Regions from separate parts of the Priestia sp. AB genome, predicted to be linked through region 2. Evidence: riboswitches for the same ligand, from Rfam matches in the RefSeq annotation. Region 2 holds a riboswitch; each other region holds the start of a gene.
What was found. Region 2 has a riboswitch for cobalamin ahead of POF52_RS00080 (ribonucleoside-diphosphate reductase subunit alpha). Riboswitches for the same ligand answer to the same signal wherever they lie in the genome.
Positions count from the first base shown of each region.

Region 1: linked by a shared signal. The riboswitch ahead of POF52_RS21065 ((2Fe-2S) ferredoxin domain-containing protein) and the one ahead of POF52_RS00080 (ribonucleoside-diphosphate reductase subunit alpha) in region 2 are both predicted to bind cobalamin.
Region 3: linked by a shared signal. The riboswitch ahead of POF52_RS12245 (ABC transporter substrate-binding protein) and the one ahead of POF52_RS00080 (ribonucleoside-diphosphate reductase subunit alpha) in region 2 are both predicted to bind cobalamin.
Region 4: linked by a shared signal. The riboswitch ahead of metE (5-methyltetrahydropteroyltriglutamate--homocysteine S-methyltransferase) and the one ahead of POF52_RS00080 (ribonucleoside-diphosphate reductase subunit alpha) in region 2 are both predicted to bind cobalamin.

Region 1 is NZ_JAQMYN010000007.1:154,891-159,411, forward strand. It holds gene cobJ (precorrin-3B C(17)-methyltransferase) at 1-1,558, opposite strand, end outside; gene POF52_RS21065 ((2Fe-2S) ferredoxin domain-containing protein) at 1,572-1,952, opposite strand; cobalamin riboswitch at 2,055-2,234, opposite strand; cobalamin riboswitch at 2,353-2,531, opposite strand; gene POF52_RS21070 (hypothetical protein) at 2,678-2,836, opposite strand; gene POF52_RS21075 (M42 family metallopeptidase) at 3,095-4,132, opposite strand; gene POF52_RS21080 (cation:dicarboxylate symporter family transporter) at 4,241-4,521, opposite strand, start outside.
Region 2 is NZ_JAQMYN010000001.1:15,427-19,947, forward strand. It holds gene POF52_RS00070 (o-succinylbenzoate--CoA ligase) at 1-1,407, shown strand, start outside; gene menC (o-succinylbenzoate synthase) at 1,411-2,514, shown strand; cobalamin riboswitch at 2,794-2,979, shown strand; gene POF52_RS00080 (ribonucleoside-diphosphate reductase subunit alpha) at 3,113-4,521, shown strand, end outside.
Region 3 is NZ_JAQMYN010000003.1:504,354-508,874, reverse strand. It holds gene POF52_RS12260 (class I SAM-dependent methyltransferase) at 1-563, shown strand, start outside; gene POF52_RS12255 (YpjP family protein) at 947-1,549, shown strand; gene POF52_RS12250 (thioredoxin family protein) at 1,738-2,052, shown strand; cobalamin riboswitch at 2,144-2,276, shown strand; gene POF52_RS12245 (ABC transporter substrate-binding protein) at 2,535-3,494, shown strand; gene POF52_RS12240 (adenosylcobinamide amidohydrolase) at 3,583-4,191, shown strand; gene cbiB (adenosylcobinamide-phosphate synthase CbiB) at 4,196-4,521, shown strand, end outside.
Region 4 is NZ_JAQMYN010000004.1:454,948-459,468, reverse strand. It holds gene POF52_RS15660 (sugar porter family MFS transporter) at 1-951, shown strand, start outside; gene POF52_RS15655 (hypothetical protein) at 1,096-1,230, shown strand; gene POF52_RS15650 (hypothetical protein) at 1,537-1,788, shown strand; SAM riboswitch class I at 1,869-1,979, shown strand; cobalamin riboswitch at 2,059-2,247, shown strand; gene metE (5-methyltetrahydropteroyltriglutamate--homocysteine S-methyltransferase) at 2,397-4,521, shown strand, end outside.

The DNA of each region.
Region 1 (4,521 bases), on a different contig from region 2:
AAACATTCTTCACACGCTTAAAGAATTTATGAAATCGCTCATTAGGATGACCTTTTTCTTTATATTCATGGACAATGTTCTCGACTATTTCAACAATGTCATCAGGTGCTATGCCTTCCGCCACAATTTGACCTGAATGCGCATTGCGTCCCACCGTTTTAGCTCCTAAAAATAAATCAAACGCACCTTTTCTATAGACAATGCCGATATCTTCTTGAACTGCGCCATAGCAGGCCATACCGCATCCATTAATACCAAGCTTCAGCTCTTTTGGCATGTCCATTCCCCCGAGGCGTTTTTGTAATTCTTCCGTATGTGGAATAGCATCGCTTTTTTCTCCGTCACAAAAATCACACGCTTTGATTGTGAACACATCTCCGACCGGAGATAGTAAAAAGGAAGCTGCTTGGAGCTTTTTAATAATCACATCTGGCTGAGTCGTTGGGATTTGCAGTTTGATTTGATGGTCAGGTGTATACTCCATCGTACCTTTTTCACCAACAACTTCTGCTAGTGTTGTCATTTGAACAGGCGTGAATTTCTTATTTGCAAGTCCTGGACTAACCGCCACTTCGAAAATAGACTGTATTGGCTGATGTACGACCGCAGAAGTAGGTTCACCTAAAATTGCTTGAAGCGCTTCTTCTGCAAGAGCTCGTGAAGTTGCTGTTTCTTCTGGTATGGTCTGAACTGCTTCAATAGCTGAAGCTGTTTGCTTTACAGTCTCTTCTTGATCGAGAGCCCACGGTTCCGCTTCTTTTCGAAGTCGCTGATGCGGTCTTAGCGGCTGCTCCGTTTGGTTAAGGGTATATTTCCGCTGATATCCGCGCGGTGTAATCATTAAATCGTCGTAAAAAAACGTAGATGAATTCCCGACAACAACGGTAGTCAGCATGCCAATTTCATGATTTAACATGTCTTTTAAGTTGGTCATTACGACTTCTTCACGGTCACGATAAGCGCTTTTCACAAGACCAACAGGCGTATCAGGAGAACGGTACTTTAATAGAATCCTCTGTGCTTCAACAATTTGTCTTGTTCGTCTTCCGCTTTTTGGATTGTAAAAAGCCACTACAAAATCTGCTTGTGCAGCTGCTTCGATTCTTTTTTCGATTAGTTCCCAAGGCGTAAGGTGGTCACTTAAACTAATTGTACAAGCATCATGCATCACGGGCGCTCCAAGGAGGGATGCGCATGAATTAATAGCCGAAATGCCAGGAATTACTTCCAGCTCTACGCCCGTTTCTTTTTTCCAGCCTTTTTCAATCAACACTTCATACACAAGGCCTGCCATTCCATATACTCCTGCATCTCCGCTTGAAATGACAGCCACGGTTTTTCCTGCTTCAGCTTGCTTTACAGCTTCTTGTGCACGGCTTACTTCTTCGGTCATTCCCGTACTAATAATTTGCTGATTCGTTAACAGTCCTTGAATTAATTCCACATAGGTTTTGTAACCGATGATCATATCACTTTCTTGAATGGCTTCTCTTGCTCGCTGTGTAATATGTTCAAAGCTTCCCGGCCCAAATCCGATAACTAACAGTTTACCTTTCATGCTAGCTCCTCCTTTATGCGTTACTTTTTACTTTATCAATTCCTTCTATGGAGTCACTGTTTTCCGGAGAAACGAAACCATTTTGATCATATTCATAAATAAGCGATTCCTTTATACTGCAGCCTCCTGCTAAATGTTCTTCGACAATCCGGTGAGCCACGGTTTCAGTGACCTGCTTGTACCAGTCTCCTGAAGGATACACAATAGCTACAGGAGCATCTTTGCATCGTCCGTTACAGCGTGTACGCGTTGTATGCACCGTTTCATCCAAATCCAGTTCCGTCACTTTATTTCGAATAGCTTGGGTGGCTTCTTCTCCACCTTTTCTCATACAGCTGCTTCCATTACAAATCAATACGTGATGTTTTGTTCCATTTAAGTTCCACGTCGTCACACTCATTCGCTCCTTTACTAAAAAAAGCGCCTCTATCAATGATAGAGGCGCAGAAAAATTCAAACTAAGTTTTTGCACTTCCACCTATATCCCGTAGGGTAAGCTTCGCATTAAAAAAAGGCTGGTTTCCTGACTTCGATTCATCACTTGACTGCGCCTTCCCGAATACAGTGGCATATGCAATCAGCTCATCTTCACAGTGGCGGGTACCGCGCTGGCTTCACACCAGACTTCCCATTTAACGCAATGTAAACATTGCGCACCTTTTTTGCACGATATGTAGTTTTACGACATGAGAAAAACCCGCTTCGCTAATATGCGAGCGGGTAAAACGTCAGAATAAGAGTGTACACGAATGCCACTTTAAGCCAACGTTTCCCTTCCCGCTCCCCGGAGAAATAGAAACTTCACAATAAAGACAGGTCTCCTGACTTGTGTATCATTCTACTTGAGAACCTTCCCGTGATTTTTCCACAGTGGTTATACTCGTTCGTCCACACTTACAGTTGCGGGGGCAGTACTGGTCTTTCACCAGTTTCCCTATTAAGCCTTCTTGGCATCTTTACTGTTGCTGTTTGATATATATGAACCTTTTAAACTATCAGAATAATAGAAGTAACTACCATATCATAGCGTACATTTTTTTTTATTTCAACTCTATTCTTTTCGAAAGATACAAGCATCTATAAAAAAACAAGAGCATAAAGCCAGCTCTTGTTTTTTCATTATATAGCAACTAATGTTAAATGAGGATCGTTATAATACACGACTTCTGAAAGAACTTTACAGCCATTTGTTTTGGCAAAAGCTTCTCTCGCCTGCTTTTCAGTATCAAATTCAAACATTTTCATTTCTTTTCCAGCATATACCGTCAGTACCCACATGAAAAGATTCGCCTCCGATTATTGTAGTGATCGCTATATCCACATTATGACGAAACCATTTCCTTTTGAAAACCCATTCTACAAAACTTGTCACAAGAAACTTTTAAAAATTTAAAAACATTTTAACTTCTGTAAATGAACAAAATGTACAAAAGGTTTAAGCAGTATTGTACTTTTTTAAGAAAGGAAAGTACAGACATCACAATCCCTTTCTGCTCTTTCCTTTGCATAAAAATACACTAATTAAATATTCCTTTCTTAAAGCAGAACCATGTTCGACTGCACATAGTAATAGAGAAGCTTATACGTATGGTTTAATGAATCTTGATGCGTTCTCTCAAACGCATGAGAAGAATCAATTCCTGGACCAATTAAGCCGTGTACGATATCGTGTCCGGCACGAATCGCAGCAGAAGCATCTGATCCGTAAAACGGATAAATATCTAATTTGTACTGAATATCATACTGCTTAGCTAGCTCCACCAAATGCTTTCTCAAACCGTAATGATATGGGCCGCTTGAATCTTTTACACAAATAGACACGGTGTATTCATCGGTAGATTGTCCATCTCCCATAGCACCCATATCAACCGCTAAGTATTCTACTGTTTGAGGCGTAATGTTCGAATTTCCTCCGTATCCAATTTCTTCGTTATTTGAAATGAGAAAATGCGTAGTGTATGGCAGTTCGATCTGTTCTTCTTGAACTGTTTTCATGAGCTGAAGCAATAAAGCTACGCTTGCTTTATCATCGAGATGACGAGATTTAATAAAACCGCTTTTTGTTATTTCTACACGAGGATCAAACGAAACAAAGTCGCCGACTTCAATTCCAAGGCTGCGAACATCTTCTGCGCTATGTACTTTTTCATCCAATCGAATTTCTATATTTTCTTGATTTCGCTCAGCTTTCCCTGCATCTTTATACACATGAACAGATGTTTGATGCATAAGGATGGTTCCTGTAAATACTTCTCCTGATGAAGTTTCAATTTCACAATATTCTCCTTCAATAGAATTGTAGCGAAACCCTCCAATCAAGTCGATTTTCAGACGTCCACTCGATTTGATTTCTTTTACCATAGCACCTAATGTATCGACATGAGCCGTCAGCATGCGGTGGTGATCTGTATCTTTACCGGGAATAGAAGCGACTAAGCCTCCTTTTCGATTGCGATACGTTTGAATATTTAGCTCTTTTACATAGTCTTCGACAAATGAAATTACCTTTTCTGTATTTCCAGAAGGACTGGGAATCGAAACAAGCTTTTTAATTAACTGAACAGTTTCCGTCATTATGACACTTCCTTTGTCTCTCATTTCTTTTATTTTACCATATGTTTCAAAAAAGATAACAGTCAGCTCCAAACAAAACAAGCCGGGCAGCTGCCCGGCTTGTTTGTTTTAAGCTATGTTTGATTTCTTTAATTCGTTTGTGTAATTTAATGATTTTTGCTTATCAAATTCGCCTTCAGACTTCGACATCACAATTGCAGCTAAAGCATTTCCTACTACGTTAACTGTGGTGCGCATCATATCAAGAATGCGGTCAATTCCTGCAATAAATGCCATGCCTTCAAGAGGGAAGCCCATAGATTCAAGTGTAGCAAGTACAACTACAAACGATGCCCCTGGTACACCAGCCATTCCTTTTGAGGTTAACATTAGCACAAAAAGGAGCTGAA
Region 2 (4,521 bases):
CGAGTGGCGGTAGAAACATCCCAAACGTATCTTACGTTTCAAGAGCTTCATAAACGTGTTCAAAAAGTAGCACAGCAGCTTTCGTTTAACGGTGTAAAGCAAGATGATACCATTGCTTTATACATGAAAAATAGAGTGGAGCTTATTGAGATTTTACATGCGGTTTCTTATATTGGTGCAAGGTTGCTGCTCGTCAACACGCGTTTGACAAACGAAGAAATTAATTATCAGCTAACAGATGCAAACGTGTCGTTGCTTATTGCGGATGAAACATTTTTAATGAGAGAATTCCAAAGTTCCATTACTCAGCTTACTTTACCTGCTTTAAAAAGTTCTCCAGAAGCAGAAACGGATTTTCAAAAAACGTGGAATCTCGAGGAGACATTTACCATTATGTATACGTCCGGAACAACAGGTCATCCAAAAGGAGTGCTGCAGACGTATGGAAATCACTGGTGGAGTTCCGTTGGCTCAGCGCTTAATTTAGGATTAAACGAAAAAGACTGCTGGCTTATAGCGGTTCCTTTGTTTCATATTAGCGGCTTATCTATTTTAATGCGGAGCGTCTTTTACGGAATGAAAATCATTTTAGAAGAACGGTTTGAAGCAAGAGCAGTAAATGAAGCAATTGAAAACAAAGAGGTAACGATTATGTCGGTTGTCACTTCCATGCTGTCCAACATGCTCGATGAGTTAGGAGAACGGAAATATCCGCATACGTTTCGATGCATGCTTTTAGGAGGAGGACCTGCACCGCTTACTATTTTAGAGGCTTGTGTGAATAAAGAAATTCCTGTTTATCAAACGTATGGAATGACAGAAACATCTTCACAGTTCGTTACGCTTTCACCTGAAGATAGTTTGCGAAAACTGGGATCAGCAGGTAAACCATTATTTCCATGTGCAATGAAAATTGTAGATGAAAAAGGAAATGAGACCAGCGAAGCAGGAGAAATCATTGTTAAAGGTCCAAATGTTACAAAAGGATATTTAAATAAACCTGAAGCTACTGAAAAAGCCCTTCAACAAGGCTGGTTCTATACAGGAGATATCGGGAAAGTGGATGAAGAAGGCTTTCTATATGTGTTAGACAGACGTTCAGACCTTATTATTTCAGGTGGAGAAAATGTATACCCAGCTGAAATTGAAAATGTTTTGTTGAAGCATCCCGCTGTTAAAGAGGCCGGTGTAACGGGAGTAGCTGATGAAAAATGGGGACAAGTGCCAGCTGCATGTATTGTTGTAAACGAAGACGTTTCAGATGAAGAATTATCTTTACACATTCAACAATTTTTAGCAAAGTACAAACTTCCAAAGTATTTCGTTCGAGTAGAGGAGCTGCCGCGAACAGCTTCTAATAAAATCATACGCCGGAAGCTATCATCGTTCATACAGAAAAGGAGCTAATCGATGATTATAAAAAAAGTACATCTTTATAAAATTGACATGAAGCTTCTTTCTCCTTTTTCAACAAGCTATGGTACAGTGCAGGATCGAGAATTGATTTTGCTTGAAGTAGAAGATGAACAAGGATTTACAGGGTGGGGAGAAGTCGTTGCTTTTTCATCTCCTTGGTATACGGAAGAAACGATTCAGACATGTTTTCATATGTTAGACGATTTTTTAATTCCCTCGCTTCTTCATCATCAGCTTCAAAAACCAGAGGATGTTCAAAAGTTATTCAAACCTCTAAAGCGAAATAACATGGCTAAAGCAGCTTTAGACTGTGCTGTATGGGATTTGTATGCAAAGCGGCAAAATAAGCCGTTATCTGAAGTAATTGGCGGAGTAAGGTCTGCTGTAGAAGCTGGAGTGGTAGTTGGCTTAAATGATATTTCCATAATGAAAGAACAAATAAAGACTTACATGAAAGATGGCTATAAGCGCTTTAAAGTGAAAATTAAGCCGGGTGCTGACTATGAGCTACTGAAACAAATTCGAGATGAATTTCCAAGCATTCCTCTTATGGCTGATGCCAATTCAGCCTATACTTTAAGCGATAGTGATTCATTGAAGAAACTAGATGAATTGAATTTAATGATGATCGAACAGCCGTTAAGTTCTGATGATATCCTTGATCATCGATTGTTACAAAAGCAAATGAAGACGCCAATTTGCTTAGATGAAAGTATTGTGAGCTATGAAGATGCACGTCATGCAGTTGAACAAAGAAGCTGTAAGATTATCAATGTGAAAATCGGTCGAGTTGGCGGAATATCCGTAGCAAAGCAAATTCATGATTTATGCGCCCAGCATGGTGTAAGACTTTGGGTTGGAGGAATGTTAGAAGCAGGGATTTCACGAGCTCATAACATCGCCCTTGCCACACTGCCTTCTTTCACGATACCAGGTGATATTTCTGCGTCGTCTCGCTATTGGGAAAAAGATATTATTAAGCCCGAAGTAGAGGTAGAAGCTGGAGTAATAAAGGTGAAGGGAAAACCGGGGATAGGATACGATATTGATAAAAAGTTTATCAAAACAATCACAGCATTTGAAAAAAAATATAAATAATTAAAAACCGTTTTTTGATGAAAAACGGTTTTTTTATTGAGGTTGTCAATGTTTAGTAGAAAAATAGGACAAATTTTTTTAAAAGAGCACATTGTTCCATCAAGCGTGTCAAAACATGTTATGATGGAATAGTTTGATGAAAAAAGTCGAAGAGTTTTATCGTAAAAAACAAAATTATTTTTGAAAATAGGTTGATAGTTTTCTAAGTTGTCCTATATAATGTGTTTATAACATAACACAATATGTTGTTTTGAAATCTATAATAAAATACTATATTTTGTGTTTTCCAGTGAAAAAGGTGTCTGATAAAAAGACTTAAAAGGGAATTTGGTGAAAATCCAAAGCTGTTCCCGCAACTGTGAATGCTGATGAAATAAGGAGATCCACTGTGAGTAAACATCATGGGAAGGCCTTAAAGTAAAAAGAAGCATAAGTCAGGAGACCTGCCTTTTTTATGTCGTTTTATCTTCTTCGGGAGGTGAGAGGGTAGAGCGAGGATTGAGAAAAGACTTAGTGTCTTCTTCTATCTTCGTTCTATTCGCTCACCGAGGTACGGTGAGCGATTTTTTATTTTGAAGTGAAGAGAGGAGCCATATTTATGGTGAATACATTAAAGCCTACAATTCTACATGAATTAACTGCATATATTGAACGTTTAAAAAAAGAATTTACGCAGCTTGATTTTTCTTTGTATGAGGAAAAGGTTATTCAAACTGTTACAGTAAAGGAAAATATGACGGACGAAAAGGTTGCAAACGTCCTAATTTTGGCAGCCTTAGAGCGTATTTCAATGGAAGAACCCGATTGGACGTACGTAGCGGCAGACGTCTACTTAAACGAACTATATCGAAAAGCAGCGGACAACCGAGGTTACGATAAAAAAGAGAAGTACGGTTCGTTTTATCAGCTTATTCAAGAATTAACAAAAATCGGCATTTATAATAAGCAGCTATTAAAAACATATACAGAAGAAGAAATTAATGAAATTGCTTCAGTCATTATTCCTGAACGTGATCGTTTATTTACATACATTGGATTGTTGACATTAGCAGATCGCTATTTAGCGACATCACATGATAAGCGCGTATACGAATTACCGCAAGAACGTTTTCTTATCATTGCTATGACGCTGATGTCTCAAGAAAAGAAAGAAAATCGAACAGCATTAGTAAAAGAAGCGTATTGGGCGCTTTCTAGTCTATATATGACGGTTGCCACACCAACACTTTCAAACGCAGGAAAGAGCTACGGACAGCTATCTAGCTGCTTTATTGATACGATTGATGACAGCTTACGCGGTATTTATGATAGCAATACAGATTTGGCCACGCTTAGTAAAAATGGAGGCGGAATTGGTGTCTACCTCGGTCATATTAGAAGCCGAGGAAGTGATATAAAAGGTTTTAAAGGCGTATCATCAGGAACAATTCCATGGATGAAACAGCTAAATAATACGGCTGTAAGTGTCGATCAGCTAGGTCAACGACAAGGAGCTATTGCCGTATATTTAGACGTATGGCACAAAGACATCTTTTCATTCTTAGACGCGCGTTTGAACAATGGTGACGAACGTCAGCGCACGCATGATTTATTCACTGGTGTATGTTTGCCAGATTTGTTTATGGAAAAAGTAGAGGCTCGTGAAGACTGGCACTTATTCGATCCTCACGAAGTTCGTACGCTGATGGGCTACTCGTTAGAAGATTTTTATGATGAAGAAGAAGGCAGCGGTTCGTTCCGCACTCGTTACGCTGAGTGTGTAAATAATGAACAGCTTTCAAGAGAAACAGTACCTGCTATTGAAATCTTCAAGCGCATTATGCTTTCCCAGCTTGAAACCGGAACGCCTTATATGTTTTATCGTGATACGGTTAACCGAGCTAATCAAAACCGCCACGAGGGCATGATCTACTGCAGCAACTTATGTACAGAAATTACGCAAAACCAAAGTACAACGGTCGTAACAGAGGAAATTACGGAAGACGGAAAAATTATTATTACAAAGAA
Region 3 (4,521 bases), on a different contig from region 2:
CCGCTATGTTTAGAGTGAAGAGATGGCTGCGAGGAGAACGTGATCCGTTTATTGAAGCTGCTAGTTTGGAAAAAGGAATGAGCGTGCTTGACTGTACACTTGGTCTTGCATCGGATAGTATGATGGCGAGCGCAGCGGTAGGGAAAAACGGGAAAGTTGTCGGACTAGAAGGCAACCGCTATGTAGCTTATTTAGTCAAACAAGGACTTTTAAATTGGGAAAGTGACGTACAAGAGTTGAACGATGCAATGAAGCGTATAAACGTGGTTCATCAAAATTTCGAATCGTTTTTGGCGTGTTGTGAAGATAATTCTTTTGATGTTGTCTACTTTGATCCTATGTTTCAAGAGCAAATTGAGGAATCGAATGGAATTAACGGTATTAAAGCAATAGCACTGTATACCACGCTGACGCCCATGGCTATACAAGAAGCAAAAAGAGTAGCCAAACAAAAGATCGTGCTAAAAGATCATTGGAAAAGCAGCCGTTTTGAAGAACATGGATTTATCGTACAAAAACGAAAAACATCAAAATTTCATTACGGGACAATTGATATACAATAATAAACAAAAAAGTAAAATGAATCCTGATCATTGAAAAGACTTCCAAAACCTTTTAGGAATTAAAAAGTTTTGGAAGTTTTTTTTATGAATTTCATCTAAAGTTCATAAAAGTATGATATATTTTTGAACATAAAAATACTTTTGTGTTTAAGCATCCAGCAAAAAAGGAATATCTTGTATAGGTTTCCGCTCGGTGTGACAACCTCAAACAGAAGAAGGAAGGTGCTAACTAAAAAGTCTTCGAATGCCCGTAGGCAGCATAAATGAATAAGCAAATATAGGTAAAAAATTAATAAGTATGTTACAATACCTAGTGAGTTATGACAATGAATTTTACGATATGAAAAGACCATATGGGAAAAGATGAGAAAGGAAAGATACGAATGCCTAGATGGATAAAAAGAATGCTAGTTGTATTTATTACAGTATTTACATTTGGGCTTGTCACTCCACCAGAATATTTATACGTTGATGATGCAAAAGCGGACAAGCAACATAAAGCAGGGTATGTAAGAGAAACAACTCCTGTCACAGCTGTTATAGAAGATATTCATTTGCCATATGAAGAACCAAAATATGAAGACGTTTCATCATTTGTTACGTATGCAATGGAATCAGCTGAAAAACAGTCAGTGGAAAAATTCGGAACAAAAATTGGACCTGTCATTGAAGATGAATTTCGTCAAGCAGTGTTACCTAAAATTGAAGAAGTGCTGACCGACATTGGCACTGAACGTGAACAGTCAATTCAGAATCTCGAGATAAGCGAGCATCCTGCTGCTGGCTACGGTGAAAAGATTTTCCATGTATATGACCGGGAAACCGGTCAGGACTTAATACGATTTCATGTACGGCGTGAAAATCCTCCAAAAGATGGATACTGGTTTAATTTTCACTATCATGCGGCTGCAGATAATTTTCAGAAGCATTATGATTTAGGGAAAATTTATTGGAACCGAAACATGCCGCCTAAATGGTTTAGTTGATAATAGACACAACATTCTGCGATTTCGAAATGTTAGCTTTTTTAAGCTAGCATTTTTTTACGTCTAAAACCGTTAGGGTCTAAATAAGCTGAAACATTAGCACAACGATAAAAAAATCGTTTATAATGAAGTCAGACTTCTTACCATAGAATAGTGAGAAGGAACGAATAGATGCTGGAGGTAACACAATGAAACAATTTACGGAAGAAAAACAATTTCGCGAACAAATTAAGAACGAAACACTAAGCGTTGGGATTTTTACGACAACGTGGTGTCCTGATTGCAAACGTTTGGATATGTTCATTGATGAAATCGTTGATGAAAATACAGATAAAGCATGGTTTAAAATTGACAAGGATGAGTTTGAAGAACTTTCTGCTGAAAACAATGTAATGGGTATTCCTTCTCTTCTTGTATATAAAAACGGTGAAAAAATTGCACACTTGCACAGTGCAAATGCTAAAACGCCTGAAGCGGTCCGTGAATTTTTAGCAACTCTTTAATCCCTTAAGCTGCGAGAGCATTCTCGCAGCTTTTTTTTGTGAGAATGGCTATTTCCATTTTTCCATGAGTGGGGTATACTAGGACAAGTGAATAATCGTAAAGCAATAAGGTCTCAATTTAAAGATTGAGTGAAAAGGGAAGTCTGGTGAAAAACCAGCGCGGTCCCGCCACTGTAAGCGCTTTGTGCGTAAGTCAGGAGACCTGCCTTATTGTTAGCTGTGAAACCTTCGAGGAAGGGTGAAGCAGGGTAATGAACATACATATCAAGTATAGTGAACGGATTCTTTTCCTGCTTATCTTGACGTTACCTGCTTTGCTTTCAATTGAAAGTAAAGCTTTTTTATTTTGAAGCTGCCGGCGAGCAGTATACATAGTCAAAGCGGAAAAACGGGATAGCGCTGCTTTTTGCATGATCATTTGCTTTTTCTTTAACGTGGAGGTTTCGTATTCACAATGAACAATATATAGGGGGAGTATTTAGATGAAAAAATGGCTTTCGTATTCCATTATTGCACTGTTAGTCATCGTACTTGCTGCATGCGGTGCAGGCAGCCAAAGCAACAGTGATAAAAAAACGAAGCAAGATACGGCACAAACGTCACAAGCTGCATTTCCAGTGAAGGTAAAAGACGCGCGTGATAAAGAAATTACGTTGAAAAAACAGCCTAAGAAAATTGTTTCCTTAATGCCAAGTAATACGGAAATTGTATATGCCCTTGGCCTTGAAAAAGAATTAGTCGGTGTTACAAGCAACGATGATTATCCTAAAAGCGTAAAGAAAAAAGCGCAGGTAGGAGATATGAACGTTAATGCGGAAAAAGTTATTGCTTTAAATCCTGATTTAGTGCTGGCACACGCTTCAAGTATGGGCGTTTCGGATGAAGTATTTAAACAAATTGAAAGTGCGGGTATTCCGGTATTTGTTGTAAAAGATTCAACAACGTTTGATACGGTTTATGATTCTATTACGCAAATCGGTAAATTAACAGGTAAAACAAAAGAAGCTAATCAAACAATTAAAGACATGAAAGAAAAAGTAGCTTCAATTGAGAAAAAAGCAAAAACGATTTCAAAAGAAGATCGTAAAAAAGTATGGATAGAGGTATCAGGAGCTCCTGAGATTTATACAACAGGAAAAGGTACGTTCATGAACGAAATGCTTACTATGATCGGTGCTGATAACGTAGCGGCTAGTGAAAAGGGTTGGGTTAAGTTTTCTGAAGAGCAAGTTGTTAAGTTAAACCCTGACGTTATTATCGCAACGTATGATGCAGATAAAAATGAGATTATGAAGCGTCCCGCTTGGAGCAGCATGACTGCTGTAAAAGAGGGTAACATCGAGAAGGTTGATCAAAACAAAATCAACCGCTTAGGACCTCGTATTGTAGATGGCTTAGAGGACTTAGCAAAAGCAGTATACCCTGAGGTGTACAATAAATAAGAAGAGGGACCATATTCCAGTTCGAATTGAAAAGGGGATTGGTCCCTTTTCACATCTTAAAATTGAAGAACGGCCTGCGCTTTTAATCATGAAAACCGAGACTTCTTATAAAACATACAGCTCAGGGGTTTTAGGAACAGGCATTACGGAAACGGACACCTTTTACAATCGATTTGTTCACAAAGACTATTATTCAGATACTCCTTCTTTGGAGTATGAGCAATATTTGATGAAAGAAAATGTGCGCCATGAGCAAATCGTAGGGTTAATGACAGCCGTTTGGTTAAAAGAAAGAGAGATTTACTGTTATGAAGGCTACGGAGTAAGAGTAGCTTCCGTGATAACGGCTGGAGTAGGAAACGCAGTAGATATTACAGCTGACGAAGCTGTCCCGTTCTATTCTTCTCCCGGTACAATTAATATGTTTTTTTTCGTGGAAGGTACGCTTACGGATGCAGCGTTTTTACAGCTTTTTATTGCGGCCACAGAAGCTAAAACAAAAACGCTGTCACAGCTGGGTGTCATAGATCCGGCTACAAAGACGATTGCTACGGGAACATCTACGGACAGCATCTCAGTTGCAGCGTCTCGGCAAGGACCATTATATGAATATGCAGGCTCTATGACCGCTTTAGGGCAAGCGGTAGCCAAGCTGGTGAAAATAAGCTTAGAGCAGGGACTTAAGGGAAAGAGGTGAAGAAATGAGTATTACACAAGCGATAATTGCACACATGACGGCCATGACGATTGCTTTACTAATTGACCGAATTATAGGCGATCCTGAAAATTGGCCGCATCCCGTTCGCTGGTTTGGCAAATGGATTTATTGGATAGATTCTAGATTAAATAAAGGTGCAGGAAAACGATTTAAAGGATTGCTTCTTGTGATAAGTATGGCTGTGCTCGCAGGAGCTGTTCCCTTTTTGTTCCTCCATGCTTTGTACGGAGTTCATTTTATAGCAGGTGTTTTAGTAGAGGGCGTAATGATTGCGACTACTATATCCACTCGTTCTTTAAGCGAAGTTGC
Region 4 (4,521 bases), on a different contig from region 2:
GGATTATTATTAAGCTATATCGTAGCCTTTATTTTTGAGCCGGTTCCAAACAGCTGGCGATTAATGCTTGGCAGCGCCGGTATTTTTGCAATCGTCTTATGCATCGGTATGATTAAGCTTCCAGAGTCGCCTCGCTACTTAATTAAAAACGGAATGGCAGATAAAGCGCGTGAAGTACTGCGCACGCTTCGTCCCTCAGCAGCGGAAGTCGAAGCTGAAGTGTCTGAAATTGAAAGCGTAGCTGTGCATGAACAATCAGGCATTAAACAGCTGTTTCAGAAAAAGTTTCGTCTAGCTTTAATTATCGGTGTCGGAATGGCAACTTTTCAGCAGATTCAAGGCTCAAACTCAATTGTTTATTATGCAACAAGCATTGCTCGTCAAGTTGGTTTAGCCCCGCAGGTAGCTGCTGGTTTTACGGTCATCGTTGGGGTAATCTTTGTGGTGACAACCCTTATTTTTCTGCAGTTTGTTGATAAATTCAACCGCCGTACCATTCTTACAATTGGCGGCGCGGGTATGGCTCTTTCATTTTTCACACCGGCTATTCTAGGAGCATTAGGCGTTAATGAAGTCGTCGTGAACTGGGTTACGTTAATTGCGCTTTGCTGCTTTATCCTTTGCTATGCGTTTTCTTGGGCGCCGCTTACGTGGATCATTGTAGGAGAAATTTTCCCGCTTTCTGTACGTGGAATCGGTGCTGGGATTTCATCTGCCTTTAACTGGACAGGATCGCTGGCAGTAGGGCTTGTGTTCCCTATTTTAGCTGATCAATTTAGCTTAGGCGTTATCTTTTCAACGTTCGGAATCATTTGTGTTCTCGGATTATTCTTCATACGTTTTGTAGTTGTTGAAACAAAAGGGCGTAGCCTAGAACAAATTGAAACGGACATGGCAGCTCGGTCTGCAAGGAAGTCTTTAAATCGAGTTGAGCGTAATAAATACGTCTAATTGTTTTAAATGCTTTAAATATAAGAGGCTGCGATAAAAGTATGTTAGCCGAAGTGAAAAACGAACCACTGATCAAACACTTTGATTAGTGGTTCGTTTTTTTATGGTGAACGCAGGTTTCAGCTGTTTTGTTGCTTCTAGCAGTTGATTGGAGAGCAAGGCGAAGACTCCTGCGGGACAAGCGGAACAGATGAGACCCCGCAGGCGCACAAGCGACGAGGAGGCTCATCGGCCGCCCGCGGAAAGCGAAGCCTTGCACGAAAATCAACTGCGGGGTAACAAGCGGTTCAGCTCATGTATCCCATTTGCCTTTAGATTGAATTCATTTCGTTATGTCTCAACCTCTTTTGGAAAAATGTGCATAACTCTTAACGAAACCTTGTAGCAGAAGGCGCAGTCAAACGTTATAATAGATAATAAATGATGATATATTCTCTATATTTGTCATATATTTGTATTACATATGTAATTAAAGAAAAACATTCACTTGATATACTGTTTAATGACTTAACTTTATCTTAAAATTTACAGTGAACTGCCTGTTTATAGAGGCTTAGAACATACACAGCAAATGGAGGAGCAATCATGGCAAACGAAAAGATGCAAGAAGGACTTAATCGTTTTATCAAGGAAGATTTAAATGACCTTTTAGGTAGACTGTTCCCCTTAATGGACCGGGAGTGTGCCGAAGAAAAAAGAAAGCTTATTGAAACAGCAGTAGAGTACATTTATTCGTCAGGATATCACCAAGGAGCAAAAGATTTAATCGAAACACATCGAAAAGACGATTATAAATTGTTAAGGCAAAAATTAGCGTCAACGCCTCCTAAAAACTAATTTTTTTGAAATTTCTTTTGACAACATAAATGTAAGGTGTTAAGATGACTCTACATTCAAAATATTATAAACAATTAAAACTCTTATTGAGAGAGGCGGAGGGACTGGCCCTGTGAAGCCCGGCAACCATTTAACATTCTTGTTAAAAAGGTGCTACATCCTGCAAAGCGTACAGCTTTGAAAAATAAGAGAGGATTTCATAGATACTATGCCTCTCTATTCGTGATAGAGAGGCTTTTTATTTTATGTGAATATGTTTTGAATGAACAATTTTATAAAAATGCATCAGGTGCTGTGGAACGAATGTACGCAGCTTAAAAGGGAAGACCGGTGAAAAGCCGGCGCGGTCCCGCCACTGTAATGGGGAGCAACTTATTAACCACTGTTTCATGTTGAAATGGGAAGGGATAAGAAGCGATGAACCTAAGTCAGGAGACCTGCCTGTTGTATGCACTTAAGCTCTACGGGATATAGAGAGGAGTGAGGAATACGTGTTGAGAAAAACAGGCTATCTCAACTTTAGTTAAGTATGCGTATCATCTCTCTTTTCATTTCGAAAAGAGAGATTTTTTAGTTTATCGATAAAAAATATACAGGGAGTGGAAAAAATGAGCAGTGTAAAAAGTTCAAACTTAGGTTATCCAAGAATTGGTGAAAAACGAGAATGGAAAAAAGCGCTTGAGCAGTTTTGGGCAGGAAAACTAGAGAAAGATATCTTTCTGCAGGAAATTGAGGCTCTTCGTCTAGGGCATCTGAAAAAACAGCGTGATGCAGGAATTGAATTGATTCCAGTCGGTGATTTTAGCTTATACGATCACGTGTTAGATACAGCCGCTATGTTTGGTTTGGTGCCAAAGCGCTTTGATTATGACGGAGGACCGGTATCGCTTGAAACGTATTTTGACATCGCCCGAGGAACAAAAGGTGCGGTAGCTTCTACGATGACAAAATGGTTTAACACAAATTATCACTACATCGTACCCGAGCTTGAGGAATGTACGCCGGCACTTGTAGAAAATCGCCCGCTTCAATTTTACAAAGAAGCAAAGCAGAAGCTGAATATTGAAGGCAAGCCCGTTATTTTAGGTCCAGTAACATTTGTAAAGCTGTCAAAAGGATATAAAAAAAGTGAGTTTGAAAAAGTAGTTGAACAATTTGTTCCGCTTTATGCAACTATCTTAGCGGAGCTGCAGGCAGAAGGAGTAGAGTGGGTACAAATAGATGAGCCAATTTTAGCTACAACGCTATCAAAAGAAGACCTGGCGCTGTACAAAGAAGTCTATCAAACTTTGAAGGAAGCGGCACCGAATGTAAAAGTCATTTTGCAAACGTATTTTGACAGCGTTGATTACTATAAGGAAGTCGTGTCTCTTCCTGTTGAAGGAATCGGTTTAGACTTTGTGCATGACCGAGGAGAAAATCTCACTGCGCTTAATAAATATGGTTTTCCGACTGATAAAGTGCTGGCAGCAGGAGTGATTGACGGACGAAACATTTGGCGTGAAAGTTTGGATGAACAACTTTTAACGATCAGTGAAATTGAAGAAGCCGTATCAAAAGATCGTCTAATCCTGCAGCCTTCATCAAGTCTACTACATGTTCCTGTCACGGTGAAAAATGAAGAGACGATTGATCCAGTATTGAAAAATGCGCTCTCTTTTGCAGATGAAAAGCTACAGGAAATCACGCTGTTAACGAAAGCGGTACAGCAAGGAAAAGAAGCAATAGAAGAAGAAATAAGCGTAGGCAAACAGGCAATTCAAGCATTAAATGGATCATCTTTTCGAAATCATCAAGACGTGCAAAAAGAGCTGAAGCAGCTGCACAGCTATAAAGCAGAGCGCCAAGCGCCGTTTGACGTACGTCAGCGCGTTCAGCAAGAAGCGTTTCAGCTGCCGCTTCTTCCAACGACAACGATTGGAAGCTTTCCGCAAACAAAAGAAGTGCGAAAAGAGCGTCTAAAGTGGCGTAAAGGCGAGTTAAGCGATGAAGCATATGAAGCGTACATTAACAAGGAAATAAAAAAGTGGATTGAAATTCAAGAAGAGATCGGCTTAGATGTCCTTGTGCACGGAGAGTTTGAGCGTACGGACATGGTCGAATACTTCGGTGAAAAATTAGGAGGCTTTCAGTTTACGAAGTTTGGGTGGGTACAATCTTACGGTTCTCGCTGCGTGAAGCCGCCGCTTATTTACGGAGATGTATCGTACGAGCAGGCGATGACGATCAAAGAAACGGTATACGCACAGTCTCTAACCAATAAGCCGGTTAAAGGAATGCTAACGGGTCCCATTACGATTTTAAACTGGTCGTTTGTGCGTGATGATATCCCGCGCTACGACGTCGCAAATCAGATTGCGCTTGCTCTTAGAAAAGAAGTGGAAGCACTTGAAAGTCAGGGCATCTCGATGATTCAAGTAGATGAACCCGCGCTGCGTGAAGGACTGCCGTTAAAACGAGAAAACTGGGAAAATTATTTAAACGCCGCGGTGTACGCATTTAAGCTAGCCACGGTATCCGTGCAAAATGAGACGCAAATTCACACGCATATGTGCTATTCGGAATTCGAAGAGATTATCGATGCGATCAAAGCGCTTGATGCCGACGTCATTTCCATTGAAACGTCTAAAAGCCACGGTGAATTAATTTATGCGTTTGAAGAACATACGTACAATCAAGGAATTGGACTTGGCGTATATGATATCCACAGTCCGCGCGTGCCGAAGCTTGAAG